4 regions of the Cupriavidus sp. 10L43_2 genome follow, and region 2 is predicted to be linked to each of the others. Evidence: predicted binding sites of a transcription regulator. Region 2 holds the regulator's gene; each other region holds the start of a gene.
The links. The regulator FNR, encoded in region 2, switches genes on or off when oxygen is low (the NO sensors DNR and NnrR bind a similar motif). The targets are predictions, from matches to a motif close to TTGATNNNNATCAA.
Positions count from the first base shown of each region.

Region 1 (6,865 bases), on a different contig from region 2:
CGGGCCGGTCACGTCGGGCGCGGCGGCGGCCAGGATCAGCAGCGCCCAGCCGGCCTGGCAGTTGCCGACCACGAACGGCTTGCCCGGCGCGTTCGGATGGCGCTCGGCCACCGCTAGCAGGAAGGTGGCTTCGAGCCGCGCCACGTCCTCGATGGTCTGCCCCGGGCAGGGATCGCGGAAGAAGGTGATGAAGTAGCACGGATGGCCGCCACGGATGGCGTTGCCGATTTCACTGTCGGCCTTGAAGCCGCCGATGCCGGGGCCATGGCCCGCGCGCGGGTCCATCACCACGAAGGGGCGCTTGTCGGGATCGGTCGGATTGGCCTCCGGCGGGACGATGCGCAGCAGCGCGTAATTGACGGGCTTGGGCATCGTGCGCCCGTCCATCAGCAATTCATGTTCGAACACCAGCACGGGCGGCATGCCACCGCGCTCGTGCTCGGCCGTCTCGTTGCCGCGCCGGCGCAGGATGTCGAGGAAGAGGATGCTGCGCTGCCAGGCGTCGACGCCATACTCCCAGGCGGCCTGGGCCAGGGGATGGGCAGCGTAAGCGGAGATTGCCGAGAGATCTGGGAACGGCGGAGGCGATGCGGATTCATCTTGCGCGGGAGCGGGACCGCTCCCGGCGGGTTGGCGTGCATTCATTCCGATTCTCCCCTCTGGGAAGGTGTGGAGGTGGTCAGACGGGTCGCAGCGGCGTACTAGGCGCCTGTTGCGATGCAGCAAGTAAAAATCTACCAGCCTCGGCGGACGAAGACAACCGATGGCGCAGATTCGTGCAATTTCCGCGCCGGATATGACGCTGGCGTGTCATCGTCGCCCGACCTATACTCGCAGATGCCGTTTGCGCAATGCAGCATCCTTGGCCCCCGGGGGATGCCTGCCCGACTCCAGAATATTGGTTCCAGGGAACGCTGCCCATGCTCACACCTACGTTGGACCCGTCCGCGTTGCCGCCGACCGGCGACAAGTACGCCATGCTGCTCGCGCGCTGCGCGGGCCTGCCGCCGATTCCCACCGCCGTGGCCCATCCGTGCGACTACAGTTCGCTCGATGGCGCGCTCGAGGCGGCTCGGCTCGGCCTGATCGTGCCACTGCTGGTCGGCCCCGAAGTCCGCATCCGCCATGTCGCGGCGGAACACGGGCTGTCGCTGGAAGGCACCCGCATCCTCGACGTCCCGCACAGCCACGCCGCCGCCGCGCGTGCCGTGGAAGCGGTGCGTGCCGGCGAGGCCGAACTGCTGATGAAGGGCAGCCTGCACAGCGACGAGCTGATGCACGCGGTGGCCAGTTCGGCGAGCGGCCTGCGCACGGGCCGGCGCCTCTCGCACGTGTTTGCGATGGACGTGCCCACCTATCACAAGCCGCTGTTCATCACCGACGCGGCGGTCAACATCTTCCCCACGCTGAACGAGAAGGCCGACATCGTCCGCAACGCCATCGACCTGGTGCGCGTGCTCGGCATCGAGACGCCCAAGGTGGCGATCCTCTCCGCCGTGGAAACCGTCACCGACAAGATTCCGTCGACCATCGACGCGGCAGCGCTCTGCATGATGAGCCGGCGCGGCCAGATCGAAGGCGGCATCCTCGACGGCCCGCTGGCCTTCGACAACGCGATCAGCAAGGCCGCAGCGGACACCAAGGGCATCCACTCCGAGGTGGCCGGCGACCCCGACATCCTGCTCGTGCCGGACCTCGAGGCCGGCAACATGCTCGCCAAGCAGCTCACCTTCCTGGCCGGCGCCGAGGCCGCCGGCATCGTGCTGGGCGCACGGGTGCCGATCATCCTGACGAGCCGTGCCGACAGCGTGCGCGCGCGCATCGGCAGTTGCGCCATCGCCGTGCTGCTTGCGCATGCGCGCCGCACCGCCGCCGCTGTGCCCGCCTGAGCGCGATGCCAGCGCCAAGACAGTCGCCAGGAGAATCATCTTGAGTACCGTCCATCCCGTGATCCTCGTTGTCAACGCCGGGTCATCGAGCGTGAAGGTTTCCATCTACGTGGTGCCCGAGTCGGCGCATCACAATGTCGATATCCAGCCCGAACTGGCCGCGCACGGGCAGATCGAGGGCATCGGCGTGGCGCCGCGCCTGACCGCGCGCATGGCCGACGGCCGCGTCGTGGCCGATGAGCAGTTTCCCGTGGAGCAGGTGGCCGACCACGATGCCGCCTTCCGCCTGATTCGGCTGACGCTGAGCGTGGGCCTGCGCGATACGCCACCGGTGGCGGTCGGCCATCGCGTGGTGCATGGCGGCGCAGACTTCGCCGATGCGGTGGCGATCGACGACAACGTGATCGAGCGGCTGGAGGCCCTCGTCCCGCTCGCCCCGCTCCACCAGCCGCATAACCTGACCGCGATCCGTGCGGTGCGCGCCGCCGTGCCGGAGCTGCTGCAGGTGGCCTGCTTCGACACCGCCTTCCACGCCGGCCACGACCCGCTCGCGCAGTTGATGGCGCTGCCGTACGAGTACTACGAGCGCGGCATCCGCCGCTATGGCTTCCACGGGCTGTCGTATGCGTATATCGCGCGCCGGCTGCGGCAGGTGGCGCCGGACCTCGCCGAAGGCCGTGTCATCGTGGCGCATCTTGGCAACGGCGCCAGCCTCTGCGCGATGCGCGAGGGCCGGAGTGTGGAATCGACAATGGGACTGACCGCGCTGGATGGCATGCCGATGGGCACGCGCTGCGGCAATATCGATCCGGGCGCGGTGCTGTGGCTCGCCGCGCAAGGCATGGAAGCCGATGCGATCCAGGCCATGCTGTACGGCCAGTCGGGGCTCAAGGGGATTTCCGGCATCAGCAGCGACATGCGCGTGCTGCTGGCCAGCAACGAGCCGCGTGCGGTGCTGGCGGTGAACTTCTACGCCTATCGCGCCGCGCAGGAGATCGGCAAGCTGGCCGTCACGCTGGGCGGGCTCGATACGCTGGTGTTCACGGCAGGCATCGGTGCGAACTCCGCCGAGGTGCGTGCGCGCATCTGCGCCTACCTCGACGGGCTGTTCGGCGTCCGCCTTGACGAGCAGGCCAATGCCGCCAACACCCAGCGCGTGAGCCGCGACGACAGCCGCGTGCCCGTGCTGGTGCTGCCGACCGACGAGGAAGGCATGATTGCGCTCTCCACCGCGCGCATCCTGCGCGAGCGCGGCGGACTGTAGTAGCGGCGGCGGCCGGGCTCAGGCTTCGAGATAGTGGCCGCGCAGGCGGTCGATATCGACGCCAAGACCATCGGCCAGATAAGCCTCCAGGCCGCCGTGCGCCTGCTCGATGGCGGCGATCGACGCCTCCAGGTATTCCGGCCGCACCTCGAGCAACGGCATGATGACGTCGGGCGGCACGCCCAGCGCCTCGGTTCGCGCGAGGATCGCCTCGTTGAAGCGGCGGTTCCAGTGGTTGGACTCGAGGTAGTTGGCGACGATGTCGTCCCGCGCCACGCCAAGCGCGGACAGCAGCAGCAGCGACGCAAAGCCGGTGCGGTCCTTGCCGGCCGTGCAGTGGTAGTACAGCGTGCCGCCTGTCTCCGCATTGCGCAGGAAGCCGCCGAACGCGTCGCGATAGCGCACCGGGAAATCGCGGTAGACATCGACCATAAAGGCGTGGACCTGCGCCGGCGTGCTGTCACGCAGGCGCGGCATCAGCACGTCCATCGCCATGCTGCCCTCCAGCACCGGCACGGGAATCCAGCGGAAGCGCTCACCGAAGGCGGCCTCCTRCGGGGACTTCTCGCCAGTCGAGCGGAAGTCGATGACCATGTCGAGGCCCAGCGCATGCAGGCGATCCAGGTCCGCCACGCTGGCCAGCGCCGGATTGCCGCTGCGAAAGAGCTTGCCGTGACGCACGCGGCGCCCATGCGCGCCGACGAGGCCACCGAGGTCACGTGCGTTGCTGATCGTCTCCAGCGGTAGGCACGGACGAATGTGTGTTGCGTGAGTCACCATGTCGGTGTCCGGTTAAGGGTGATCGAAGGGTTTTCAACATCGTCCCCAATTATTTCAGATCGAGGACACGCGGCGCCATCGGGAATCGCCCAATGTCCGCCATCCGTTGCGCCGCCGTGACGCACCGTGTGTCGCCCCCGATGCCTGATCTTGCAGAGGCTTGATCCTGGACAAATCGCGCTGACGCGGTGCCTTGGCATGGGCAGGCACGCTTCTCATAATGCGTGGGTCGACCGCGGCGACCCTGCGTGACGACCGCGTCGACAGGCTCATCCACTTAGGAAGTCAAGATGCCTGACTCGCATATCTCTGCTGCACCTGCCGCCGCCAAGTCGGCGCCCGTCACCCCCAAGGTGACCCTCCACTGGGGCTTGTACCTCGCCCTCGCCGTGCTCGCCGCGGTACTCCTGATACCTACGCCCGAAGGGCTTCCCATCGCCGGGCAGCGCATGCTCGCCATCCTCGCCTTCGCCGTGGTCGTGTGGATCACCGAGGCGGTGACCTACGAGACCAGCGCGATCATGATCACCTCGCTGATGGCGGGCCTGATCGGCTTCGCGCCGACGGTGGCCGATTCCACGGTCAACTACGGCACCTCGCGCGCGCTGGGCATGGCGCTGGCCGGCTTCTCGAACACGGCGCTCGCGCTGGTGGCGGCCGCGCTGTTCATCTCGGCTGCGATGACCGTGACGGGACTCGACCGGCGCATCGCGCTGGTCACGCTCTCCGCCATCGGCACCAGCACGCGCCGCATCCTCATCGGCACCATCGCGGTCACGATCATCCTCAGCCTGGTCGTACCCAGCGCCACCGCGCGTAGCGCCTGCACGGTGCCGATCATGATGGGCGTGATTGCCGCGTTCGGCGTGGACAAGAAGTCCAATACCGCCGCCGGCATCATGATCATGGTGGCGATGGCCACCAGCGTGTGGAACGTCGGTATCCAGACCGCCGCCGCGCAGAACCTGCTGACCGCCGGCTTCATGGACAAGCTGCTCGGGGAGCGCGTGACCTGGCTGCAATGGCTGATCGCCGGCGCGCCGTGGGCGCTCATCATGTCGGCGGTGCTCTATTTCCTCGTGCGCTGGCTGCTGCCGCCTGAAACCGATGCGATTGCCGGCGGCAAGGAAGCCGTGCAGCGCGAACTGGCCGCGCTCGGGCCGATGACCGGCCCGCAGAAACGTCTCGCCGCCGTCGCCATCGGCCTGCTGGTGTTCTGGGCGACCGAGGGCAAGCTGCACAGCTTCGACACCGCGACGATCACCTTCGTCGGCCTGGTGATCCTGATGCTGCCGCGCTTTGGCGTGATGGACTGGAAGACCATGCAGGCGCGCACGCCGTGGGGCACGCTGATCGTGTTCGGCGTCGGCATCAGCCTTGGCACCGCGCTGCTGACCACGCAGGCCGGCCAGTGGCTCGGCAAGTTCGTGGTCACGCATTCCGGCCTTGCCGACCATGGCGTGCTGATGGTCTTCGCGGTGCTGTCCGCGTTCCTGATCCTGATCCATCTGGGGTTCGCCAGCGCCACCGCGCTGACCGCCGCGCTGCTGCCCATCCTGATCTCGGTGCTCCAGACGCTGCCGGGCGACATCAACAAGGTCGGCATGACCATGCTGCTCGGCTTCACGGTCAGCTTCGGCTTCATCCTGCCGATCAACGCGCCGCAGAACATGGTCTGCCTCGGCACGGACACCTTCAACGGCCGACAGTTCGCCCGCGTGGGCATTCCGCTGACGATCATCGGCTATGGCCTGATGCTGCTGTTCGCGGCCACGTACTGGCGCTGGCTCGGCTGGGTCTGACCGCCGTCCCCGCCAACAAGACGCCCCCATCACGAAACCCGTGCCCGAATTAAGGCGGGCGATCGGCAATTTCCGAATCGTCATCGGACCCATGGCAAAATATGCGCCATGCAACGCCTCTGGTCCGCCTTCGTCAAACTCGTCCTGCTCGCCGTACTCGGCGGTGCGTTGCTCATCGCCTTCGCGGTACTGGTGGCCGACCGCCAGCTTCCGTCGCTCGACTCCCTGACCGCCTTCCGCAAGACGCCGGACTATGTCGAGCTACGCCAGTTCCCGCCGGCGCTACGCGAGGCGGTGGTGGCCATCGAGGATGACCGCTTCTATCTCCATGACGGCGTGGACTACGTCGGCGTGATGCGGGCCGGCATCGCCAATCTCTCGGACGACCTCTCCCAAGGGGCGTCCACCATCACCATGCAGGTGGCGCGCAACTTCTTCCTGTCGCGCCAGAAGACCTACACGCGCAAGCTCTACGAAGTGCTGATGGCCTACCGGATCGAGCGCGCGCTGACCAAGGACGAGATCCTTGAGATCTATCTGAACAAGATCTACCTCGGCCAGGGCGCCTATGGCTTCGACGAGGCCGCCCAGACCTACTTCGCCAAGCCCGTGGCCCAGCTCTCGCTGGCCGAATGCGCGATGCTGGCCGGCCTGCCCAAGGCGCCATCGGCCAACAATCCCGTGGTCAACCCGCGCCGGGCGCGGCAGCGGCAGACCTATATCCTGCTACGGATGATGGAACTGGGCCGTATATCGCGCGCCCAGTACGACGCCGCGCTGCTCGAGCCGCTGCGCCTGCGCTGAATTTGGGCTGACCTCGGCACTTCCGCTGTCAGCCGGCGCCCGACTGCGCGCGCAGCGCCCTGCATGCTAGCCTCCCCGCAAGACGATCACGGAGAGCCTGCCATGGATGGGATCTGGGGAGAGGTCTACAGCACGCTGCGTTCGGAATTTGCCGATATCCCCGATGTCGCGGAACTGACCCGCATTCTCACGCGGCTCACGCTCGCGATCGTGCTGGGCGGGCTGATCGGGTTCGAGCGGGAAGCGGCCGGCAAGGCCGCCGGCTTGCGCACGCACATGCTCGTGGCGCTGGGATCGGCGCTGTTCGTGCTCGTGCCGCTGATGGC
Region 1 covers NZ_JBFTJE010000014.1:153,086-159,950, forward strand. The annotation lists gene AC1DEL_RS19565 (DUF3141 domain-containing protein) at 1-645, opposite strand, end outside; gene AC1DEL_RS19570 (phosphate acetyltransferase) at 921-1,889, shown strand; gene AC1DEL_RS19575 (acetate/propionate family kinase) at 1,930-3,153, shown strand; gene AC1DEL_RS19580 (tyrosine-protein phosphatase) at 3,172-3,933, opposite strand; gene AC1DEL_RS19585 (DASS family sodium-coupled anion symporter) at 4,224-5,735, shown strand; gene AC1DEL_RS19590 (transglycosylase domain-containing protein) at 5,844-6,539, shown strand; gene AC1DEL_RS19595 (MgtC/SapB family protein) at 6,642-6,865, shown strand, end outside.
Region 1: a site for FNR is predicted at 4,094-4,107, ahead of AC1DEL_RS19585 (DASS family sodium-coupled anion symporter). Genes of this name have one in related genera too.

Region 2 (7,090 bases):
GCGAAGGCTGCGTCGGCTGCCATTCGCAGCAGGTGCGCACGCTGCAGGCCGAGACGGAGCGCTATGGCCATTTCTCGACGGCCGGCGAGTCGGTGTATGACCATCCGTTCCTGTGGGGTTCCAAGCGTACCGGTCCAGACCTCGCCCGCGTGGGCGGCCGGTATTCGGATGACTGGCAGCGCATCCACCTGCGCAATCCGCGCGATGTGGTGCCGGAATCGGTGATGCCGTCGTATCCGTGGCTCGAGAAGACCGCGCTGCCGACGGGCGATATCCAGGGCCGGATGCGCGCCCTGAAGCGGTTGGGTGTGCCGTACACCGAGGAGCAAATCGCCCATGCCCCTGAGGAACTCGCCGGCAAGACCGAAGAGGACGCGATGGTGGCCTACCTGCAAGGCCTCGGCCTGAACCGCCGCAACGTGCGCCTGGACGCCGCCACGGCGGCCGCGGCACCGAAGGAGTAACCGCCATGGCCATCCTGACCTCCGCTGCCACCGTGCTGTCGATGCTGGCCTTCCTCGCCATCTGCTGGTGGGCCTGGTCGTCGCGGCGCCAGGCCGCCAACGAGGAGTCAGCCATGCTGCCCTTCGCGTTGCCCGACGAGACCACGATAACGACAAGCCGGAACCCACAGTCATGAGCGATTTCTTTTCCGATTACTGGAGTTACTACATTACGGCCATCTCGCTGGTCGGCATCGCGTGGTGCGTGTGGCTGCTGTTCTCGCAGCGCCGGGCGCCAAAAAGCCAGGGTGCGACCGAGGATACCGGCCATGTCTGGGATGGTGACCTGCGCGAGTTGAACAACCCGCTGCCGCGCTGGTGGATGTGGATGTTCCTGCTGGCCTGCATCTTCAGCGTGTGCTACCTGGTCCTGTATCCGGGCCTGGGTTCCTACGCCGGCGTGCTGGGGTTCTCCTCGCAGGGCGAACTGGCGGCGCATCGACAGGCCGCCGAGAAGATGCAGAACGAGATCTACGGGAAGTACATGTCGATGGACGTGACGAAGGTCGCCGCCGACCCCGACGCCCGTGAAATTGGCCAGCGCCTGTTCCTGAACTACTGCGCGCAGTGCCATGGCTCCGACGCGCGCGGCAGCCGCGGCTTTCCGAACCTGGCCGACAACGACTGGCTCTATGGCGGCGACCCCGAAACGATCCGTCAGACGATCATCAAGGGTCGCAACGGCATGATGCCGCCGTTCGCGGGCGTCATCGACGCCAAGCTCGCCGGGGACACGGCCCAGTATGTGCGCTCGCTGTCGGGCCTGGCGTCTGACCCGATCCGCGCGTCGCGGGGCGAGGGCACCTTCAAGACCACGTGTGCGGCCTGCCATGGGGCCAGCGGCAAGGGCAACCAGGCGCTCGGCGCGCCGAACCTGTCGGACAGCGTCTGGCTCTACGGCAGTTCGGAAAATGCCATCGTCGAGGCGATCCAGAAGGGTCATAACGGGCACATGCCCGCGCATGAGGAAATCCTGACGCCCGAGCGCATCCGCATGCTGACCGCCTACGTGTGGGGTCTCTCCAATACAGGAGCGGCCGGACAATGATCAACAGCCCCCGGGCAGGGCGGCTTGCCGCCTGCCGGGGCGCGAGGAACACAAGATGAACGCGCCCCCCAATGCTGCACAGCCCGTAGCGGACGACCCCGCTACGTCGGAGCCCTCACGGCCCGACGACAGCCCGCCATGGCGCCCGGCTGCCACGCCGCTATCCGGGCAATCTGCCCAATCGGCTGAATCTTCGGAAGAAACACTCTACGAGGTCCGGCGCAAGATCTATCCGCGCTCGGTCACGGGCGCCTTCTCGAGCTGGCGCGTCTGGCTCGTCATCCTCACCCAGCTGGTCTACTACGGCGCCCCGTGGCTGCAATGGAACGACCGCCAGGCGGTGCTGTTCGACCTCGGCGCGCGCAAGTTCTATATCTTCGGCCTCGTGCTGTGGCCGCAGGACGTGATCTACCTCGCGGTCCTGCTTGTCATCTCGGCGCTCGCCCTGTTCCTGTTCACCGCCATCGCGGGCCGGCTGTTCTGTGGCTACGCGTGTCCACAGACCGTCTACACAGAAATCTTCATGTGGATCGAGCGACGCGTGGAAGGTGATCGCATCGCCCGCATCCGGTTGGACGGCGACCCGTGGAGCCTGCGCAAGCTGCGGCTCAAGGCGACCAAGCACACGCTCTGGGTGGTGATCGCCCTGTGGACCGGCTTCACGTTCGTCGGCTATTTCTCGCCGATCCACGAGCTGGGCGGGCAGGTGATCGACCTCTCGCTGGGGCCGTGGCAGTCGTTCTGGATGCTGTTCTATGCCTTCGCCACCTGGGGCAACGCCGGCTTCATGCGCGAGCAGGTGTGCAAGTACATGTGCCCGTATGCGCGTTTCCAGAGCGTGATGGTCGACCGCGATACCTTCGTGGTGACCTATGACGTAGGCCGTGGCGAGCCGCGCGGCAGCCGCTCGCGCAAGACGGACCGGCACACCGCCGGCATTGGCGATTGCGTCAATTGCAGCATCTGCGTGCAGGTCTGCCCGACCGGGATCGACATCCGTGACGGATTGCAATACGAGTGTATTGGCTGCGGTGCCTGCATCGACGCCTGTAACCAGGTCATGGACAAGATGGCCTATCCGCGTGGCCTGATCCGCTACACCTCTGAGAACGCGATGCGCAAGGGCCTGTCGGCAGTCGCCGCGCGCAAGCGCTTGTTCCGCACGCGGACGATTGTCTACGCGGTGATCTGGTCGGCGCTGGTGGGGGGCTTCATCGGGTCGCTGGCGATGCGCACGCCGCTCAAGGTCGATGTCATCCGCGACCGTGGCGCGTTGGGCCGCGAGGTCGAAGGTCGCTGGATCGAGAACGTGTACCGGCTGCAACTGATCAATACGACCGAGACGCCGATGCGCGTCCGGGTACAGGCGACGAGCGCGGAGCTGCAAGGGTTGACCATCGAGTATGACAAGTCGGCAGAAACGCTGGCGCCTACGTCGAACCGGCTGTTGCCGGTGCGGATCCGTATCCCGATCGACCACGCGCCGCAGGGCACGCACAAGATCCGTATCACGGTCACGGGGGAGGGTATGGACGACGCACGCGGACGCGCGCAGATCCAGGAAGCGACCAGTTTCATCGTGCCGCGCGGCCTGTAGGACAGGTCATTCAGGAAATATTCGACGCAAGGAGTAGGCAATGACAGCGCAACAAGTCAAGCCGTGGTGGAAGGAACCGTGGCCGTGGCTGCTGATGAGCGGACCGCTGCTGGCGATGATCGGCTGTGGTGTGACGATCTGGCTCGCCAATACCCACGCCGACGTGCCGGTGCGCGATGCCGCGCGGCATGGGCTGGTGGTGGAGAAGCTGGATGGGTCCGCCGTGCGTGCCGACGCCCATGTCAATGACACGGCGAGGCGGCCATGAGACTACGCTGGCTGATGTGGGTGATGTGGCCAGCGTTCCTGATGGGCGGCGTGGCCACGGCAACGGTGTTCTCGATTGTCGATCCCAGTGACCTGAGCTTCTTCGGTCATCCGGTCGACGCGTCGCGTGAGGCGATCTATACCGTGGGATTCCTGCTGGCGTGGCTGTTCTGCGCCTTGTCGAGCGGCCTGACGCTCTACACCATGCCAACGCCGCTCAGCGATACCGATGAACTCGAGTAGCGAGTGCACCGCCGCCGGCGAGCCGGCCTTAGCAGGAGCGGTTGTAGATCTGCTTGATGCCGGCCATGTCGATGAGCTTGACGTGGCGCTGGCGGATCTGGATCAGGCCCGCCTCGGCAAAACGAGAGAACAGGCGGCTGACGGTTTCGAGTTTCAGGCCAAGATAACTGCCGATCTCCTCGCGACTCATGCGCAACACGAACTCGCTCGACGAGTAGCCACGCGCCGACAGGCGATCGGAAAGATTGACGAGGAACGCGGCAAGCCGCTCCTCGGCCCGCATCGAACCCAACGTCATCAGCATCACCTGGTCCTGCGAAATCTCCTTGCTCATCAAGCGCAGGAACTGGGTTTGCAGCGAGGGCAGGTCAGACGAGAGCGCCTGCAAGTCGTTGAAGCGTACGACGCAGACTTCGGCATCCTCGAGGGCCGTGGCATCGGAAGCATGCTGCATTTCGCCGAGGCCATCCATACCGACCATCTCGCCGGGCAGATGGAAGCCGGTGATCTGCGAGCGGCCGTCTTCGAGCGTCACGTGCGTCTTGAGCGTGCCGAAACGCACGGCATAGACGGCGGTGAGCGGATCGCCCATGCGGTAAAGCGTTTCGCCCTTGTGCACGCGCACGCGTTCCTGCACGAGCGTGTCCATCTTCAGGAGGTCCTGGTGCGACATGCCTACCGGCAGACAAAGCTGGCCCATCCCGCACGTAGAGCAGCGGGGCGAGATCTCGGTGACGGGTATGGAGGTAAGCAATTGAGGGCTCTTGGTGATGCGCATTGCAGCGAGGGCGCGACAGATCAATTTTACCGCGTGAAGTGACGCGGAAGCGAGGGACCGTTGCCATTTGGTGTGCTTTTCAGCGTTTTTATCGTTGCGTTGTTTGGTGGCGTCCACTGTGCTGCGATGTGTGGCGGCATTGCGATGGCGGCCGAGCAGCGCGCGGCGGTGCGCGTGCCGGTGACGATCCATCGCTCGCCGCGCGGCTGGCTCGTGGAATTGCTGGCGATGCACGCCGGCCGCCTGACCACCTACGCGTTGCTGGGGGCGGTGGTGGGTGCCGTCGGCGCCACCGTATGGAAGCAGGACTATCTGCCTGTGCAGCGATGGCTCTATGGCGCAGGCGGAGCGATGCTGGTGATGTCGGGCTTCTGGCTGTTGCGTGGGCGCACCATGCGTGCGGCGCGCCTGGAGGCGTTCGCGGTGCGCATGGCCCAAGGGGTGGTGGGTCGCATGGGCGCGCTCGGTATCAGGCTGCCTGCCGGCCTGGCCCGGCATGCGCCGCTGCTGCGGCGCTTCGGTCTGGGACTCGCCTGGGGGATCGTGCCGTGCGGGATGGTCTATGGGGCACTCGCAATGGCGTTGCTGGCCGGCAATGCGGCGTCGGGCGCGCTGGTCCTGTTCGCCTTTGGGTTGGGAACGCTGCCAAACCTGCTGGTGATTTCGGGGTTGTCGGGCTATGTGCGCCATGTGTCGCGCCGGCCGGCGGTCCGGACCGTGGCGGGCGTGCTGATCATCGGCTTCGGCATCGTGGGCGTGGCGCGGGCGGTCTGGCTCCCGGAGACGCTGGCTGCGCATGGGTTCTGCGTGGTGTTCTAGGACGATTCCGGGCGGCGGACAGGCCGCCCCGGTTCGTGCCATTCGCCACGCCGGGCGGCGGGCGGGTTGCGGAGGGGGGCGGGAATGCCATACAATCGCGAGAACCACGGTATCGCGCCACGTAATTCCCTGGCGTCGCCGGGCCGGCATCCCTGATCTGGGATGCGTGTCCATGGGTCCGAGGCAGCATTGGCTTGCCGGATCCGTCCCCACAGTGCATCCGGTTCAAAAGATCTGGTTTAAAAGGCCGGTCGGCCTTGTGGAGTGGTGGTGCAGGCGCAGGACGAAGCTTGTCCGGGCCGATATCCGTTTTTTCTTGCCGCCTTGGCAATCTGATTGTCCTGGCGAATGTCCGCTCCAAGGGGAAGGGTTCCGCCTGCGAGGGTAAAGGCGAGAGCGCGACGCAAGAGGTTCGACTCCCGGCGAAGCCAGCCGGATGCGGACGATCTCCTGCCGGAACGACCCGGCAAATCGATGCAAAAGAACGAAGTGCACCGCTTGGCTGCCTGGGCTGCGACAGGCTGCGAGTTGGCTGCGCAATGAGATGGCGGTGGCATCGGTACCGCTGTATCCGAAATCTCCAGTGCTCCGGGATTCGTCCGGGAGCAGGTGCAAAGACAGGCTGCACACAATCACATGAATACCCAAGAGGCGAAGATCGTCCTCGAGACCGCGCTGATTTGTGCGCAGGAGCCCCTGCGCGTCAACGATCTCCGCCGTCTTTTCGCCGACGATGTCGGCGCCGACACCATCCGCGCCCTGTTGGACGAATTGCGACAGGACTGGCAGCAACGCGGTGTGGAACTCGTGGCCCTGGCCAGCGGTTGGCGTTTCCAGAGCCGGCCCGAGATGCGCGAGTTCCTCGACCGGCTCAACCCGGAAAAGCCGCCCAAGTATTCGCGCGCGGTGATGGAGACGCTGGCCATCATCGCCTATCGCCAGCCCGTGACGCGCGGCGATATCGAGGAAATTCGCGGCGTGACGGTCAGCACCGACGTGGTCAAGAAGCTCGAGGACCGCAGCTGGATCGAGGTGATCGGGCATCGCGACGTACCGGGCCGTCCCGCGCTCTATGCCACGACCAAGGCGTTTCTGGACGATCTGGGGCTGCGCACGCTGGATGAGCTGCCGCCGCTCGAGGATGCCCAGGCCCAGGTCCAGGCAGCCCTGCTGGACCAGCAGGCGATAGATTTTGAAGAAGTTGCCACGGCCAACCCGCCGGCTGGCGATGAAGAGACCTTTGCCGAGCCCCAGGCCGCCGAGACCGCTACCGATGCGGTGGAAGCGGAAGTCATGGCCGCGGCGGAGAGCGACCATGCGGAGCCGGTGGAGACGGAAGCCCACGGCGCCGATACCGAACAGAACGACACGCCGCACCCGCAAGACAACAGCGTTGCGCAGTGGTCCGCCGATGGCGGGCATGACGACGACGCGCCGCTGGCCCACGCCAACGGTTTCCACGTGGACACAGCTGCTTCCTCCCCGGAAGCGGCCGACGATTCGGTCCGGGACGGCAACGCGCCGCATCCTGCTGAGGACGACGAACGCGTGTCCAACTGAATAACACGCAACATCGATAGTGAATACTTTGTCTGATTCCGCTGAGCAAGACGTCCGGCAACCGGACGCGCCGGGCGATACCGGCGCTGCGCCCGACGCGGGCAATGGCACCGACGGCGCGCCGCGCCGCAAGGGCCTGCGCCGTGGCCTGCGCAATCTGGTGGCGTCGCGCCGCCAGTCCGCACAGGACCGCGAGGGTGGCCGTGCCGAGGGCGATGCCGCCGCACCGGCGCAAGCCGACGCGCCGCAGCCCGACGCCGCCGCACCGGCCGGTC
Region 2 covers NZ_JBFTJE010000006.1:34,937-42,026, reverse strand. The annotation lists gene ccoO (cytochrome-c oxidase, cbb3-type subunit II) at 1-464, shown strand, start outside; gene AC1DEL_RS10700 (cbb3-type cytochrome oxidase subunit 3) at 470-640, shown strand; gene ccoP (cytochrome-c oxidase, cbb3-type subunit III) at 637-1,551, shown strand; gene ccoG (cytochrome c oxidase accessory protein CcoG) at 1,607-3,148, shown strand; gene AC1DEL_RS10685 (hypothetical protein) at 3,189-3,416, shown strand; gene AC1DEL_RS10680 (hypothetical protein) at 3,413-3,658, shown strand; gene fnr (fumarate/nitrate reduction transcriptional regulator Fnr) at 3,687-4,412, opposite strand; gene AC1DEL_RS10670 (sulfite exporter TauE/SafE family protein) at 4,497-5,255, shown strand; gene scpB (SMC-Scp complex subunit ScpB) at 5,892-6,815, shown strand; gene rluB (23S rRNA pseudouridine(2605) synthase RluB) at 6,844-7,090, shown strand, end outside.

Region 3 (7,346 bases), on a different contig from region 2:
CTGGTCGGATGGCTTCTACACGACGCCCAAGCTGCACTGGGACCAGAAGGCCCTGCAGGGCCGGCCGTTCTATTACTACGCCTACGGCGCGGCATGCTCGGAAGTGCTCGTCGATACGCTGACTGGCGAATGGAAGCTGCTGCGCGCCGATGCGCTGCACGACGCCGGCAAGTCCCTGAACCCGGCCATCGACATCGGCCAGGTGGAGGGCGCATTCATCCAGGGCATGGGCTGGCTGACCACCGAGGAGCTGTGGTGGAACCCGAACGGCAAGCTGATGACGCACGCGCCGTCCACCTACAAGATCCCGACCATCAACGACTGCCCGGAGGACTTCAACGTGCGGCTGTTCCAGAACAGCAACGTGGAGGACAGCATCCACCGCTCGAAGGCCGTCGGCGAGCCGCCGCTGCTGCTGCCGTTCTCGGTGTTCTTCGCGATCCGCGACGCCATCGCGGCGGTAGGCGACTATCGCATCAACCCGCCGCTGCGCGCCCCGGCCACGAGCGAGGCCATCCTCGATGCCGTGGAAGCGGTGCAGGCGGCGCGCGCCTGAGGCGGCCATCATCATGCAGGACGCCCCGCTCAAACCCTTCCGCTTCGCCGACGCCGCCCGCTGGGTGCGCGCCGGCGTGCCTGTGACGATGGTCACCATCGTCGAGGTCAAGGGCTCCGCGCCGCGCGAGCCCGGCATCCGCATGCTGGTCACGGCCGGCGATCTGGTCGGCACGATCGGCGGCGGGCACCTTGAATGGCGCGGGATGGACATCGCCCGGTCGATGATGGCCGCCGAGGGTGCCCATGGCGCCGGCACCGCCGCCCGCCGCATCGAGCGGATTCCGCTCGGCCCGTCGCTGGGCCAGTGCTGCGGCGGCGTGGTGCAGTTGGCGTTCGAGGTGCTCGGCGCCGAGGACTTGGGCTGGCTCGAGGCCGTGGAGGCCGCCTTCGCCAGTGGCAAGGCGCTGGAGCGGACCGTGCCGGCCGCCGGCCCCGTCACCGTGGCGCCGAGCCGCGCGCTGCTGCCGTCCGCGACCCTGCGCCCCGACGGCGCCTGGATCGACACGCTGGTGCCAGACGACATGCACGTGGTGCTGTTCGGCGCCGGCCACGTCGGCCATGCGCTGGTCAAGGTGCTCGCCACGCTGCCCTGCCGCGTGCATTGGGTGGACGAGCGCGACACGCTGTTCCCGGGCGGGCTGCCCGAGAACGTCGAGGCCGAGGCTTCCGATACCCCCGAGGCCGTGGTCGACCAGGCCCCGCCCGGCGCGTATTTCCTGGTCATGACCCACAGCCACGCGCTGGACCAGGCGCTCTGCGAGCGCATCTTCCGCCGCACGGACTACGCCTACTTCGGCCTGATCGGCTCGAAAACCAAGCGCGCGAAGTTCGAACACCGGATGGCGGAGCACGGGATCGACCCGGCCCGCTTCCCGGAAATGACGTGTCCCATGGGAGTCTCCGGCATTACGGACAAGGCACCGGCTATGATTGCGGTAGCCATCGTCGCCCAGCTGCTTCAGGTGCGCGACCAGCGCGCTGCGGCGCTGGCTGCCAGCCAGGCGGAAGCGACGCATCCGTAACTTCGGCCGCCGCGATCCGGCAGCCGCCCAAGACATAAAAGAGGCCCCATGACCATCGATGCCGCGCTCGCGGACAGCATCCGCCGTACTCCCAAGGCCGAACTGCACGTGCATATCGAAGGCACGCTCGAACCCGAGCTGATCTTCCGGCTGGCCCAGCGCAACCGGGTCAAGCTGGCCTACCCTGACGTGGAGGCGCTGCGCGCAGCCTACGCGTTCACCGATCTCCAGTCCTTCCTCGACATCTACTACGCCGGCGCCAGCGTGCTGCTGACCGAGGAAGACTTCTTCGACATGACGATGGACTACGTCAAGCGCGCCGCCGCCGACAACGTCCGCCATGCCGAGATCTTCTTCGATCCGCAGACCCATACCGAACGCGGCGTGCCGATGGGCGTGATCATCGACGGCATTGCCGACGCACTGGCGCAGGCCCGCACCGAGTACGACTTCTCCAGCAGCCTGATCCTCTGCTTCCTGCGCCACCTGTCCGAAGACGCCGCGCTGGAGACGCTCGAGGCGGCCCTGCCCTACCGCGACCGCTTTGTCGGCGTGGGGCTGGATTCGTCCGAAAAGGGCCATCCGCCCGAGAAATTCGCGCGCGTGTTCGCCCGCGCCAAGGCGCTCGGCCTGCATCGCGTGGCCCATGCCGGCGAGGAGGGCCCGCCGCAGTACGTGATCAATGCGCTCGACATCCTCGGTGTGGAGCGGATCGACCATGGCGTGCGCGCCGTCGAGGACGAGGCCCTGGTGCAGCGGCTGGCGCGCGAGCGCATCGCGCTGACGGTATGCCCGCTGTCGAACCAGAAGCTGATGGTCTACCCCGACCTGCGCGACCATCCGATGAAGCGCCTGCTCGATGCCGGCGTGGCCGTGACGCTGCATTCGGACGATCCAGCCTATTTCGGCGGCTACATGAACGCCAACTGGGAAGCCTCGTTCGCCGCGCTGCCGCTGGACGCCGCCGACGCCTACAAGCTGGCCCGCAACAGCTTCGAAGCGGCCTTCCTGCCCGCCAAGCAGAAGGCCGACTACCTGGCCGAGGTGGACCATTTCTGGTCCGCCACGCCCGAGAACCCGCCCGCGACGGCTCCCACGACCTGACCGGGCGCATAAACAAGACGCCGGACCCCCAGGTCCGGCCGCCCCTGAGACGAGAAGATGACCACCACTTCCCCCAATCCCGCCAAGACCCGCGCCATTCGCGGCCGCATCCTCCACTTCCTGCGCGATCCGCAGTTCCATGAGGAGGCGTATCAATATTGGGAAGATGGCCTGATGCTCGTCACGGACGGCCGCATCGCCGCCGTGGGGCTGTACGAGGACCTGGCGCGCGACATCCCGGCCGGTGCCGAGGTGGTCGACCATCGCGGCAAGCTGCTCGTGCCGGGGTTCATCGACACGCACGTGCACTATCCGCAGACCGACATCATCGCGTCGCCGTCGCCGGGCCTGCTGCACTGGCTCGATACCTACACCTTCCCCGAGGAACGCCGCTTCAGCGAGCCCGCCTACGCGCGCGCCGTGGCCGAGTTCTTCGCCGACGAACTGCTGCGCAACGGCACCACCACGGCGATGGTCTGGAGCACGGTGCACGCCACCTCCGCCGACGCCCTGTTCGCCGCGAGCCAGGACCGCAACCTGCGCATGATCACGGGCAAGGTGATGATGGACCGCAACTGCCCCGAATTCCTGCGCGACACGGCCGAGAGCGGCGCGCGGGACTCCGCCGACCTGATCTCGAAGTGGCACAACAAGGGCCGGCTCGCCTACGCGATCACGCCGCGCTTCGCGCCGACCTCCACCGAGGCGCAACTGGCCGCCTGCGGCGAACTGGCGCGCGCGCATCCGGACGCCTTCATCCAGACCCACGTGGCCGAGAACCGCGACGAGGTGAAATGGGTGGCCGAGCTGTTCCCCGACGCCCGCAGCTACCTGGACGTGTACGACCGCTACAGCCTGTTGCGCCCCGGCGCGTTCTACGGCCACGCGATCTACCTCGACCAGGACGACCGCCGCCGGCTGGCCGACAGCGGCGCCGCCGTGGCGCACTGCCCCACCTCGAACCTGTTCCTGGGCAGCGGCTTCTATGACTTCCACCAGTCCGATGCCCACCGCCTGAACGTGACGCTGGCCACCGACGTGGGTGGCGGCACCTCGTTCTCGATGTTCCGCACCATGAACGCGGCACACAAGGTGGCGCGCATGGGCGGCTACCACCTGACCGCCCTGCGCATGTTCTACCTGGCCACGCGCGGCGCGGCCGAGGCGCTGGGCTGGGCGGACCGCATCGGCAGCTTCTCCGTGGGCTGCGAGGCCGACTTCCTGGTGCTGGACCCCGAGGCCACGCCGCTGATCGCCCGCCGCAGCAGCCGCTCCGAGACGCTCGAAGAGCAGTTGTTCGCCTTCGCCATGCTCGGCGACGACCGCGTAGTGGACAACGTCTACATCATGGGCGAAGCCACGCGGGAACTGGCGGGTTGATCGCTTTTGGGCGACGGACGGCAGGCAAATACGTGTTGTCGCCCGTCCGCCTTGACCAGCATCAACACAACCGTCATCAAAGCCTTCTAGGCTGTCGCATTGCCCGCCCCCGGCTATCGGGTGCGCCAAGACAGACCCAAAAAGACTGACATGACTGCCCGATCTCTGGATGTATCGCCGGCCCAGACTGCTGAGCCGGCTTCCCACCCTGCCCACCCGCCCCGCAAGCTCGCCGGCGTTCCCCTGCCGGAACCCATCGCCTTCGAGGCCCCCTTCCCTAACCGCAAGACCATCCGTGGCTGGCTGATTCCGCTCGGCGAGCGCAGCGTGGCACGCGCGCTGACGCTGTTCGCGCTCGACTACGCGATCTTCGCCGCGGTGCTGGCCGGCGTGGTCCTGGCGCCGCAGTGGTGGGCCAAGCTCGGCCTCGGCGTGCTGCTGGGTCTGGTGATCGCCCGGCTGTTCATCATCGGCCACGATGCCTGCCACCAGAGCCTGACGGACCGCCGTGGCCTGAACAAATGGCTCGGCCGGCTGACGTTCCTGCCGTCGCTCACGCCCTACAGCCTGTGGGAAGTCGGCCACAACGTGGTCCACCATGGGTACACCAACCTCAAGGGCTTCGACTTCGTCTGGGCGCCCTACTCGCTCGAGGAATTCCGCGCGCTGCCGCGCTGGCGCCGGGTGATGGAGCGGGTCTACCGCAATGGCTTCGGCGCCGGACTCTATTACCTGATCGAGATCTGGTGGTTCAAGCTGTTCTTCCCGAGCAAGCGCCAGATGGCCACGCGCCGCGCGATCTTCATGTGGGACTGCACGCTGGTGGCCACCTTCGGCGCCATCTGGATCGGTGCGCTGGCCTGGCTGGCCGTGGCCACGGACCAGTCGGTCCTGGGGCTGGTCGGCGCCGGCTTCGTGCTGCCCTTCCTGATCTGGAACCTGACCGTGGGCTTCGTGCTGTATGTCCACCACACGCACACGAGCGTGGCGTGGTACGACACCAAGCCGATGTGGGCCAAGGCCCAGCCGTTCGTCTCGACCACCGTGCACCTGCGCTTCCGCTTCGGCATCGGCGCCGCGCTCCACCACATCATGGAGCACACCGCGCACCACGTGGACATGAGCGTGCCGCTGTACCGGCTCAAGCGCGCCCAGACCCTGCTGGAGCATGCGCTGCCGGGCCGCATCATCATCGAGAACTTCTCGTGGCGCTGGTACTTCCGCACGGCGCGCCGCTGCAAGCTGTACGACTTCAAGGCCCTGTGCTGGACCGACTTCCGCGGCCGCCAGACCAGCGACAACTCGCCCGTGCCGGTCTGACCTGACCCGCATTTCCCAACAGCCATGCCAAAGGCGGTGGACAGTGTCCGCCGCCTTTTAGTACAATTACGACTTCCATTGGGGAGTAGCCGCCCTCGTCTCACCGCGCCGCGCAATGCGGCACACGGCAGACAGGGGCGTACGTCAACAGACTTGACCGTGGTGTCCAGCATCAACGGTTATGGCGTACGCAGCGCAGGACCCGAGCGGGCTTCGTGCCTGACTCCTATGTCTAACGCCTGGCGAGACCGATGACCATACCTTTCTGGCCGGGCCGGGAAAGGTGTGCGTCATTGGCATCTCGCGATGCGTGTGCGGCCCGGTATCAATCCTATAAGAATGGAATCGTTCCTCGTCTCCACAGGTATCGTCGCGCTCGCAGAAATGGGCGACAAGACGCAATTGCTGTCGCTCGTGCTGGCCGCACGCTATCGCAAACCCCTGCCGATCATCGCCGGCATCCTGATCGCCACCCTCGTCAACCATGGCTTCGCCGGCGCGCTCGGCGGCTGGATCACGCAGGTGCTCGGCGCCAACCTGCTGCGCTGGATCCTCGGCCTCGGCTTTATCGCCATGGCCGGCTGGATGCTGATTCCGGACAAGCTCGACGAGGCAGAGGAAGCCAAGCCGGCCAACGGTGCCCTGAGCATCCTCGGCACCACGATCGTCGCCTTCTTCTTCGCCGAAATGGGCGACAAGACGCAGATCGCCACTGTGGCCCTGGCAGCACGCTTCCATGGCGAAGTGCTGGCCGTCGTGGCAGGCACCACGTTCGGCATGATGCTGGCCAACGCGCCCGCCGTGCTGCTCGGCGACCGTTTCGCCAACCGGATGCCGATCGCCCTCGTGCACAAGATCGCCGCGGTGATCTTTCTCGTGCTCGGCTTGCTGGCGCTGTTCAACGTCGGCGGCCACTGAGACAAGCCAGAGTCGTCGCGCTATAAAAAAACGGGGCTTGCGCCCCGTTCAAACCCTCGCCGGTCCGGTACTGCCGGCCGCCGGGACTGCACAGCCCCGGACCGTCGATCACCGATGCCCGGTCAAATTCAGTTGGTGGTCTTCGCGCCGCCCTCGAACCACTGGCCCAGCAGCGCGCGCTCGTCTTCCGTGATCTGCGTGACGTTGCCCAGCGGCATGGCCTTCTGCTGCACCGCCTGCTGGTAGATCAGCTGCGCATGCGCCTTGATTTCGTCGACGGTATCGAGCTTGATGCCCTTGGCGGCAGTCGGCATCATCTTGGGCGCCTCCGCGTGGCACTGCACGCAGCGGGCGTTCACGATTTCCTGCACCTTGGCGAAGCTCACCGCGTTGGCGGCGTCGCCCGCGGCGTTGCTGGCCACTTGCGGACGCGGCTGCGGCGCAATCATCACCGCCACCACACCCAGGAGGGCCACGCCGGCAGCCGGCCACGCCACGTTGATCTTGCCCTTGTGCTTCAGGATGAAGAACTGGCGGATCAGCACGCCGGCCAGCATGATCAGGATCAGCACCAGCCAGTTCTGCTTGTGTGCGTACGTCATGCTGTAGTGGTTCGACAGCATCGCGAACAGCACCGGCAGCGTGAAGTAGGTATTGTGCACGCTACGCTGCTTGCCGCGCTTGCCGTGGATCGGGTCCACCGGCTGGCCGGCCTTCAGCGCCGCCACGACCTTGCGCTGGCCCGGGATGATCCAGATCAGCACGTTGCCGCTCATGATCGTGGCGATCATCGCGCCGGTCAGCAGGAACGCCGCGCGGCCCGAAAAGATGTGGCAGGCCGCATACGCCGCCACGCCCACGAACACCGCCACCAGGATGCCCACCAGGCGGTCGCTCTTGCCGAACAGCCGGCAGATCGAGTCGTAGACCACCCAGCCGATGATCAGGTACGAGACCGCGAAGCCGACCGCCGCGCCGGGCGACATGTCGAACACGTTCTTGTCGATCAGGTAGGTGCTGGCGTTGAACAGGTACAGCACCACC
Region 3 covers NZ_JBFTJE010000005.1:85,194-92,539, reverse strand. The annotation lists gene xdhB (xanthine dehydrogenase molybdopterin binding subunit) at 1-556, shown strand, start outside; gene xdhC (xanthine dehydrogenase accessory protein XdhC) at 570-1,580, shown strand; gene AC1DEL_RS09060 (adenosine deaminase) at 1,629-2,684, shown strand; gene guaD (guanine deaminase) at 2,742-4,064, shown strand; gene AC1DEL_RS09050 (fatty acid desaturase) at 4,215-5,384, shown strand; yybP-ykoY riboswitch at 5,453-5,660, shown strand; gene AC1DEL_RS09045 (TMEM165/GDT1 family protein) at 5,724-6,302, shown strand; gene AC1DEL_RS09040 (urate hydroxylase PuuD) at 6,431-7,346, opposite strand, start outside.
Region 3: a site for FNR is predicted at 4,116-4,129, ahead of AC1DEL_RS09050 (fatty acid desaturase). Genes of this name have one in related genera too.

Region 4 (7,346 bases), on a different contig from region 2:
GGGCAGGTCCTGCGCCAGCAGGGCCAGCGTCTCCAGCCCGGACAGCCCGGGCATGTTCAGGTCCAGCAGGACCACGTCGGGGCGATGCTGCTTGGCGCGCTTGAGCCCCTCCACGCCATCGGCCGCCTCGTCCACGACGGCAAAATCGGGCTGGCGCTGCAACAGCGCGCGAATGCCTGAACGGAACAGCGTGTGATCGTCGATCAGCAGGATGCGGATGGTCATGGCTGGAGACTCGCTTCGTTGATTTCGTTGGGCGCTGTGGCTTCGTTGGCTTCGCCGGCCACATGGGCGCCGGGCACGCGCAGGGCCACGCGGGTGCCGCGCCCGGGCGCGGAATCGATCGACAACTGCGCGTTGAGCCGCGCGGCGCGCTCGCGCATGATGTGCAGACCCACCTGCATCTCGCAGCGCGTGGCGAGCCCGGCGGCATCGAAGCCCTCGCCATCGTCCTGCACCACCAGTTCGAGGTCGCGCCCGCCTTGCAGCCGCACCAGCACGTGGCCGGCCTGCGCGTGCTTGCGCACGTTGGAGAGCGCCTCCTGTAGCACGAACAGCACCTGCAACTGGGCATCGGGCGGCAGCGGCCGGGCGTTGTCGTAGCCCTCCACCTCCAGCCGCACCTCGGTGGCGCACTGCCGCCGGAAGCGCGCCACGGTGTCTTCTGCCGCTTGCCGCAACTCGCCCTGCGTGAGCCGGGTGCGGAAGTTCAGCAGCAACTCGCGCACATCCTGGTAGCTTTCGTCCACCCCGCAACGGAGCATCGGCACGATCGCCGCCACATCGGCCAGCGCCCCGCGCGAGACGGCATCTTCCAGCAGTTGGGCTTGCAGGTTCAGGTAGTTCAGGCCTTGGGCGATGCTGTCGTGCAAGCCCTGCGCCACGAGGTTGCGCTCCTGCACCACGGCCAGCTGGCGCGCGGTGGCGGACAGCCGCTGGTGTTCGAGCGCCACGCCCAGGTGCTGCGCCAGCGTCTCCAGCAGTTGCCGGTCGGATGCATTGAGCACCCGTGGCGAGCGGAAGTGGAGCGAAAACATGCCGATCACCCCGCGCGGCGTGTCGATGCGGAACGCCGCGAAGCCGCCGAAGCCGCAGGCCATCGGCGGCGAGGGCAGTGCGTGGGTTGCAGACGGCCAGGCGACCACGCGCTGCCGCGTGGCCGCGCCGCAGTGGCAGGCATCGGCCGCCATGCGCTGTTCCTGCTCGACCAGCGTGGCGGGCAGCCCTTCGGAAACCACCATGTGGAGGTTCTCCGGCACTGCATCGAGCATGCGCACGCTGCCGCCATCGGCGTCCAGGCGCCGCATGATCCGGGTCAGGAAGCCCCGGCACAGCGCCTCGGCCTCGTTCGGCTGGTTCAGGTAGGCGGCGATGTCGTAGAGCGTCTCGAGGTCGCGGTTGCGCCTGGCCAGTTCGGCGGTCTTCTGGGCCACGCGGGCTTCGAGCCCCCGGTAGAGTTCCTGGAGTTCGGCCGCCATCCGATTGAAACCGGTGCTCAATGTGCCGAATTCGTCACGGCTGGTGACCGGCAGGCGCAGCGAGAATTCGCGGGCCGCCATGCGGCGCAGGCCATCCTGCAGCGTCAGCACGGGCAGGATGATCCAGAGATAGAGCAGGTAGATGACCGCGACGGTGCCCATGCAGGCAATGGCGGCCAGTGCGGCCTGGGACATGCGCAGCAGGTCCGTCTTGCGCGCGTTGTCGGCCTCGATCATGCGCACCAGATGGTCTGCCTGCGCGACGAAATCCGACAGCGCGGCCACATAGGTGAGCGATGTGCCGTCGGGCGCGTTCAAGTCCTGCTCCGCCAGCGGCTTCATCCGGTCGTCCCATGCCCGTGCCACGCGGTCGAGCTGGTCGTGGATGGCCGGCACGGCGGGCAGGAACAGCGGTCGTGTGGCGTCGCCCCGGCGCAGTTGCGCCAGCGTCTCGTCCAGCTGGGCGATCCGTGGCACAAGAGCGTGGGGTTGATGGGCGCGGGCGCGGGTCAGTTCGATCGCCACCGCGTTGGCGCGCATCCGCACGCTGCCAGCGTCGTTGATCGCCGCGCCGGCGCCTTCGAGGTTCCAGGAGAGCCACAATGTGCCGCCGATCATCGTCAGGACAACCAGCAGCGAGATCAGGGACAGCGAGATGATGCGGGTGGAGAGGCGGTGGCGCAGCCCCGGCAGCCCGACCGCCGAGGTGGCATGGGGGTCCGCGTGCGCATCGAACGCGGTGTCAGGAAAGGGGGCTGGCATGTTGTGGGGGCGAGGGCAGGGCGTGGGGACAGCTGCCATTCTGGTACCGGCGATTGCGCCGTTTCCTGCGCTGGATCAAATCGCCGACGGATGGGACGGGAACTTACGCGGGATTCGCATTCCGGCAACAGCCCAATCAGGCCGGCGCGACCCCCGCCGGCTTTTCGCCCGACATCAGGTAGTGGATCAGGTCCGCCACGGGGCGGATGGCGTCGCCAAACGGCAGCGTGCCCTTACCCCGGAAGAACAGGCCGCGCTCCACGTCGCCCTTGAGCGCCTGCGAGAGCTTGCGGTCGATGCAGAACTGGCCGATGCGCGCCACGCCGTCGCGCAGGCCGCACGATTGCAGGCAGTCGAAGCCCTCCAGGCACTCGCGCACCTTGGCGCGCGCCTGGAGCGCCGACTCCCGGGAGAGATAGCGCTTGAGCCACGGCGTCAGCACCGCGCGCGCCGGCAGTCCCGCCACGCTCGTGAATTCGCCGATCTGTTCCTGCGGCGCGGAAGCCAGCACCTGTTTGAAAGCCAGATGCGCATCGCATTCCTCGGTCACGGCAAAGGCGGTGCCGACCTGCACGCCGGCCGCGCCCTGCGCCAGCCAGTGATGCAGCTTGCCGTGGTGGCCCAACCCGCCGGCCAGGATCAGCGGCACGGACTCCCAGGCCAGCCCCAGGCTGGCGAACAGCGTGCGGCATTCGTCCAGCACGCGCGCAAACGAGAACCGCTCATCGCCAATGTCCTCCATGCGCGAGGCGCCGAGGTGCCCGCCGGCATGCGCGGGATGTTCGATCACGATGGCATCGGGCAGCCGTCCCTTCTTCATCCACTTGCGCAGCACGAGGCTGACGCCACGGGCGTCGGACAGGATCGGGATCAAGGCCACCTTCGGGTGATTGGCGGTCAGTTCGGGGAGGTCGAGCGGCAGGCCGGCGCCCATGACGATGGCATCCGCGCCGCTATCGCACGCCTGCCGGACCAGCGCCGCGTGGGCGCCAACGGCCTTCATCACGTTGACGGCGACCATCCCTTGCCCGCCCGCCAAGTCCTTCGCCGCGCGCACCTCGCGGTCCAGCGCCACGAGGTTGGCGTGTTCGATGGCCGCCTTGTCGCGTTTGGCCGTGGCGGCCATCAGGTCGGGGTGATGATGGCGCAGGTCGATGCTGGCGATGGTGCCCATGGCGTTGTGGCGGGCCACCGTGCCGGCCAGCCGATGCGCGGAGATGCCCACGCCCATGCCGCCCTGCACGATAGGAAGCAGCTTGCGGCCGGCCAGGTTGAGCCATCGATGTGTCATGAGGAAATCCGAAGTCAGGAGGGGCAAAAAACGGCCCAGCGTCTCACGCGCATCGGGGTGGCAGTTTGCCCCAGATCAAATTGCGGGGGATCGGCGGCCCGTTCCGAGGACCTAGTTCGGCGGAACGAGACGGGTAGAACACAGCCGGGGTTTGCGCGGGGTCAAAGGTTCCCTCGATGGGCATGACTAGCATCCTTGATCGATCGCTACCCCATGCGCCGCACCGCGCATTTTCGCCATGGATGCCTCCCCGCCCGACGTGCATGATGTGCCCGATGCGCCAACCCCCCCAACCGAGCCATCGCGCCGCCAGCCCCGCCGGCCCCAACTGGTGGCACCCGCCGGCTCGCTCGCGGCCCTGCGCATGGCGCTGCAGCACGGCGCGGACGCCATCTACCTCGGGTTGCGCGATGCCACCAACGCGCGCAACTTCGGCGGCCTGAATTTCTCCGAGGACGACATCCGCACCGGCGTGGCCGAAGCCCGCGCGCGCGGCGCCGAAGTACTGTTCGCCATCAACACGTTTGCGCAGATGGGGCAGGTAGACCGCTGGCACCGCGCCGTGGACGCCGCCGCCGCGCTGGGCGCCGACGCGGTGATCATGGCCGATCCCGGCCTGATGGCCTACGCGGCGGAGAAGCACCCCGACCTGCGCCTGCACCTGTCCGTGCAGGGCTCGGCCACCCATGCCGATGCCATCGCGCTGATGCGCGAGCGCTTCGGTATCCGGCGCGTGGTGCTGCCGCGCGTGCTGACGCTGGCGCAGATCGCCAAGCTGGCCAGGCAGACCGATGTGGAACTTGAGGTCTTCGGCTTTGGCAGCCTGTGCGTGATGGCCGAGGGCCGCTGCCTGCTGTCCTCGTACGCGACCGGCGATTCGCCGAACAACCGTGGCGTCTGCTCGCCAGCCCACGCCGTGCGCTGGGACGAGGCGGACGGCACCATGCACGCGCGGCTCTCCGGCATCCTGATCGACAGCTACGCGCCCGGCGAGCCGGCCGGTTACCCCACGTTGTGCAAGGGCCGTTTCACCGTGGAGGGCGAGCACGGCTACGTGCTGGAGGAGCCCACCAGCCTCAACGCGCTGTCGCTGCTGCCGGCGCTGATCGACATCGGCATCGCCGCCATCAAGATCGAGGGCCGCCAGCGCAGCCCGCGCTATGTGGGCGATGTGGTGGGCGTGCTGCGCGCCGCCATCGACGGCGCCTGGCGCGACCCCCGGCGCTTCGTGCCACGCCAGGAATGGCAGGCCACATTGGGGCGCCATGCCGAGGGCGACCAGGTGACCCAGGGCGCCTATGACCGTCCGTGGCGCTGAAACCGTCCGCATCCCAGCCACCATGACCACATCCACTTCCCCCTATTCCTTGACCATCGCGCTCGGTCCGCTGCTCTACTACTGGCCCCGCGCGGACGTGCTGCGCTTCTATGCCGATGTGGCAGACGCCCCCGTGGAGCGCGTCTATCTTGGCGAAGCCGTCTGCACGCGCCGCCACGAATTGCGCCATGCCGACTGGCTGGACGTGGCACGGATGCTGCGCGATGCCGGCAAGGAGGTGGTGCTGTCCACCCCGGTACTGGTCGAATCGGACAGCGACATCGCGGCCATGCGCCGCGTCTGCGAGCAGGACGAGTTCCTCGTGGAGGCCAACGATCTTGGCGCGGTGCGCGCGCGGCGCGGGCGGCCGTTCGTCGCCGGGCCGCATCTGAACGTCTATCACGCCGATACGGCGACGTGGCTGGGCTCGCTGGGCGCGCGCGGGGTCGTGGCGCCGGTCGAGATGGACCACGCGGCGCTGGCCGCGCTGGCGGCGGCGCGGCCAGCCGGCATGCAGATCGAAGCGATGATCTGGGGCCGCATGCCGCTGGCGATCTCCGCGCGTTGCTTCACGGCCCGGCATCACCGCCTGCGCAAGGATGCCTGCGAGTTCCGTTGCCTCGACTACCCGGACGGGCTGGTCGCCCGCACGGGCGAAGGGCAGCCGTTCTTCGCCCTGAACGGCATCCAGACTCAGTCCGCAAGCTGCCTGGACCTGTGCGCGCACCTGCCGGAGATTCAGGCGATGGGCGTGGATGTGGTCCGCGTCAGCCCGCACGCCGTGGGCACGCTGGACGTCATAGCGCTGCTAGACGCCGTGCGTCACGGCCGCACCGGCGCCGCGCCCAGCGGCATCGTGCCCGCCGGCGCCTCGGCGAGCAACGGCTACTGGACCGGCCAGCCCGGCATTGCCTGGATAGCCGGCGCGCCCGCATGACTGCCCCAAGACCATCGATGAATTCTTCTTCCCTGATTGCCCGCATCCATCGCCGCCTGCCCGCCCCTGCGCAGGCCCTGCCGTTCGTGATGGCGCTGGAGTCCGCGCGCCGCGCCGGCTGGTTGCAGCCACCGTCCGCGCTGGGCGGTCATGCCTTCCTGCTCGTGGTGGAAGACCTCGGGCTGGACCTGCGTTTCCGCTGTGCAGGGGGCGTGTTCCGGATGGGGCCGTTCGATCCTGAACCCGCCCCGGCGCTGACGCTGCGCGCCCGCGCCGCCGATTACCTGCAACTGCTCGCCGGCCATGCCGATACCGACACGCTGTTCTTCCAGCGCCGGCTCTCGATTTGCGGGGACACCGCGCTGGGGTTGGAGGTCAAGTACTGGCTCGACGCCACGCCGCGTCCGGCCTGGGTCGAGCCCTGGGTGGCGCGGCTAGCGGTGCTGTTTCCCGAAGTCCGTGCCGCGTGAGAGCGACGGGCTGGCCCGTCAGGCCTCGGGCGCCAGATCGCCGTAGCGCACGCCGCGTGGCTTGAAGCAGCAACGGGCGCGGAGCACGGCACCGGGGAGGTTGGCGAGCGCGGGCATCGCCGTGAAGCCATCGAGCGTCGCCTGGAGGTCGGCCGCGCTGCGCGCCCGCACCACCGCGAACAGGTTGAAGGGCCATGCCGTGCCTCGGCGCGCGCGCCGGTAGCAGAGTGCCACCGCGGGCAGGCGGGCCAGCCGCTTGCCCAGCACATCCACACGTGCGTCGGGCGCATTCCATACGCACATCGCGTTGTGCACGAAGCCGAGTTGGCCCGGCTGGAGAATGGCGCCGAAGCGGCGGATCACGCCGGCCTCGCGCCAATGCGCCAGCCGGCGCCAGAGTTCGTGTAGCCCGATGCCGGTGCCACGCGCCATGGCGTGGTAGGGCTCGGGCGTCAGCGGCAGGCCGTCTTCCAGCGCTGCCACCAGCCGCCAGTCGGCATCGGTCATCAGGGGCCGCAGTGGCACCCCGGCATCGACGTGGTATTCACATTCCAGTGGCAGTGCGAGCGGCGTCTGGTGGACATCCGCGCCAATGCCGTCGAGTACGGTCGCCAGGTGGTCGGCATCGCGCGCACCGGCCACGAACCAGAGGTTGTAGCGGTGGCCGGTTCTGCAGTAGTGATGGCCGATGGCCGGGTCGGCGTTGAGTCGCCGCGCCACGCTCTCCAGCCGCGCCGCCGGCACGGACAGCGCCGCGAGCGTGGTGGCGCCGATGGCGTTCGGCGCGAAGCGGGCGCCGACATGGCTGATGCGGCCGCTGCCAACGTCGCGCGCCAGCAGCGACAGCAGGCCATGCTCGGACAGGCCGAGCGCCCGGGCCAGGCACCGGTAGGGCCGTGGCTCCAGCGGGAAATCTTGCCGAAGGCGTTGGTAGAGTGCAGTCTCGTCGATCATGGCGATATCCGGAGCAGCGGGCAGGATTGCGTGCCCGCCATGATGAGCCGGATACCCGGCCGCCCCGTTGACCCCCATCAAGCGCGGATCAGCGCCCCCGCACGAGCTGCCAGGCCCGTCCGAGGTAGGTGACCGA
Region 4 covers NZ_JBFTJE010000028.1:39,367-46,712, reverse strand. The annotation lists gene AC1DEL_RS26680 (response regulator) at 1-225, opposite strand, end outside; gene AC1DEL_RS26675 (type IV pili methyl-accepting chemotaxis transducer N-terminal domain-containing protein) at 222-2,240, opposite strand; gene AC1DEL_RS26670 (NAD(P)H-dependent flavin oxidoreductase) at 2,377-3,531, opposite strand; gene ubiU (ubiquinone anaerobic biosynthesis protein UbiU) at 3,896-4,849, shown strand; gene AC1DEL_RS26660 (U32 family peptidase) at 4,872-5,786, shown strand; gene ubiT (ubiquinone anaerobic biosynthesis accessory factor UbiT) at 5,804-6,256, shown strand; gene ahbB (siroheme decarboxylase subunit beta) at 6,275-7,210, opposite strand; gene narI (respiratory nitrate reductase subunit gamma) at 7,299-7,346, opposite strand, start outside.
Region 4: a site for FNR is predicted at 3,597-3,610, ahead of ubiU (ubiquinone anaerobic biosynthesis protein UbiU). Genes of this name have one in related genera too.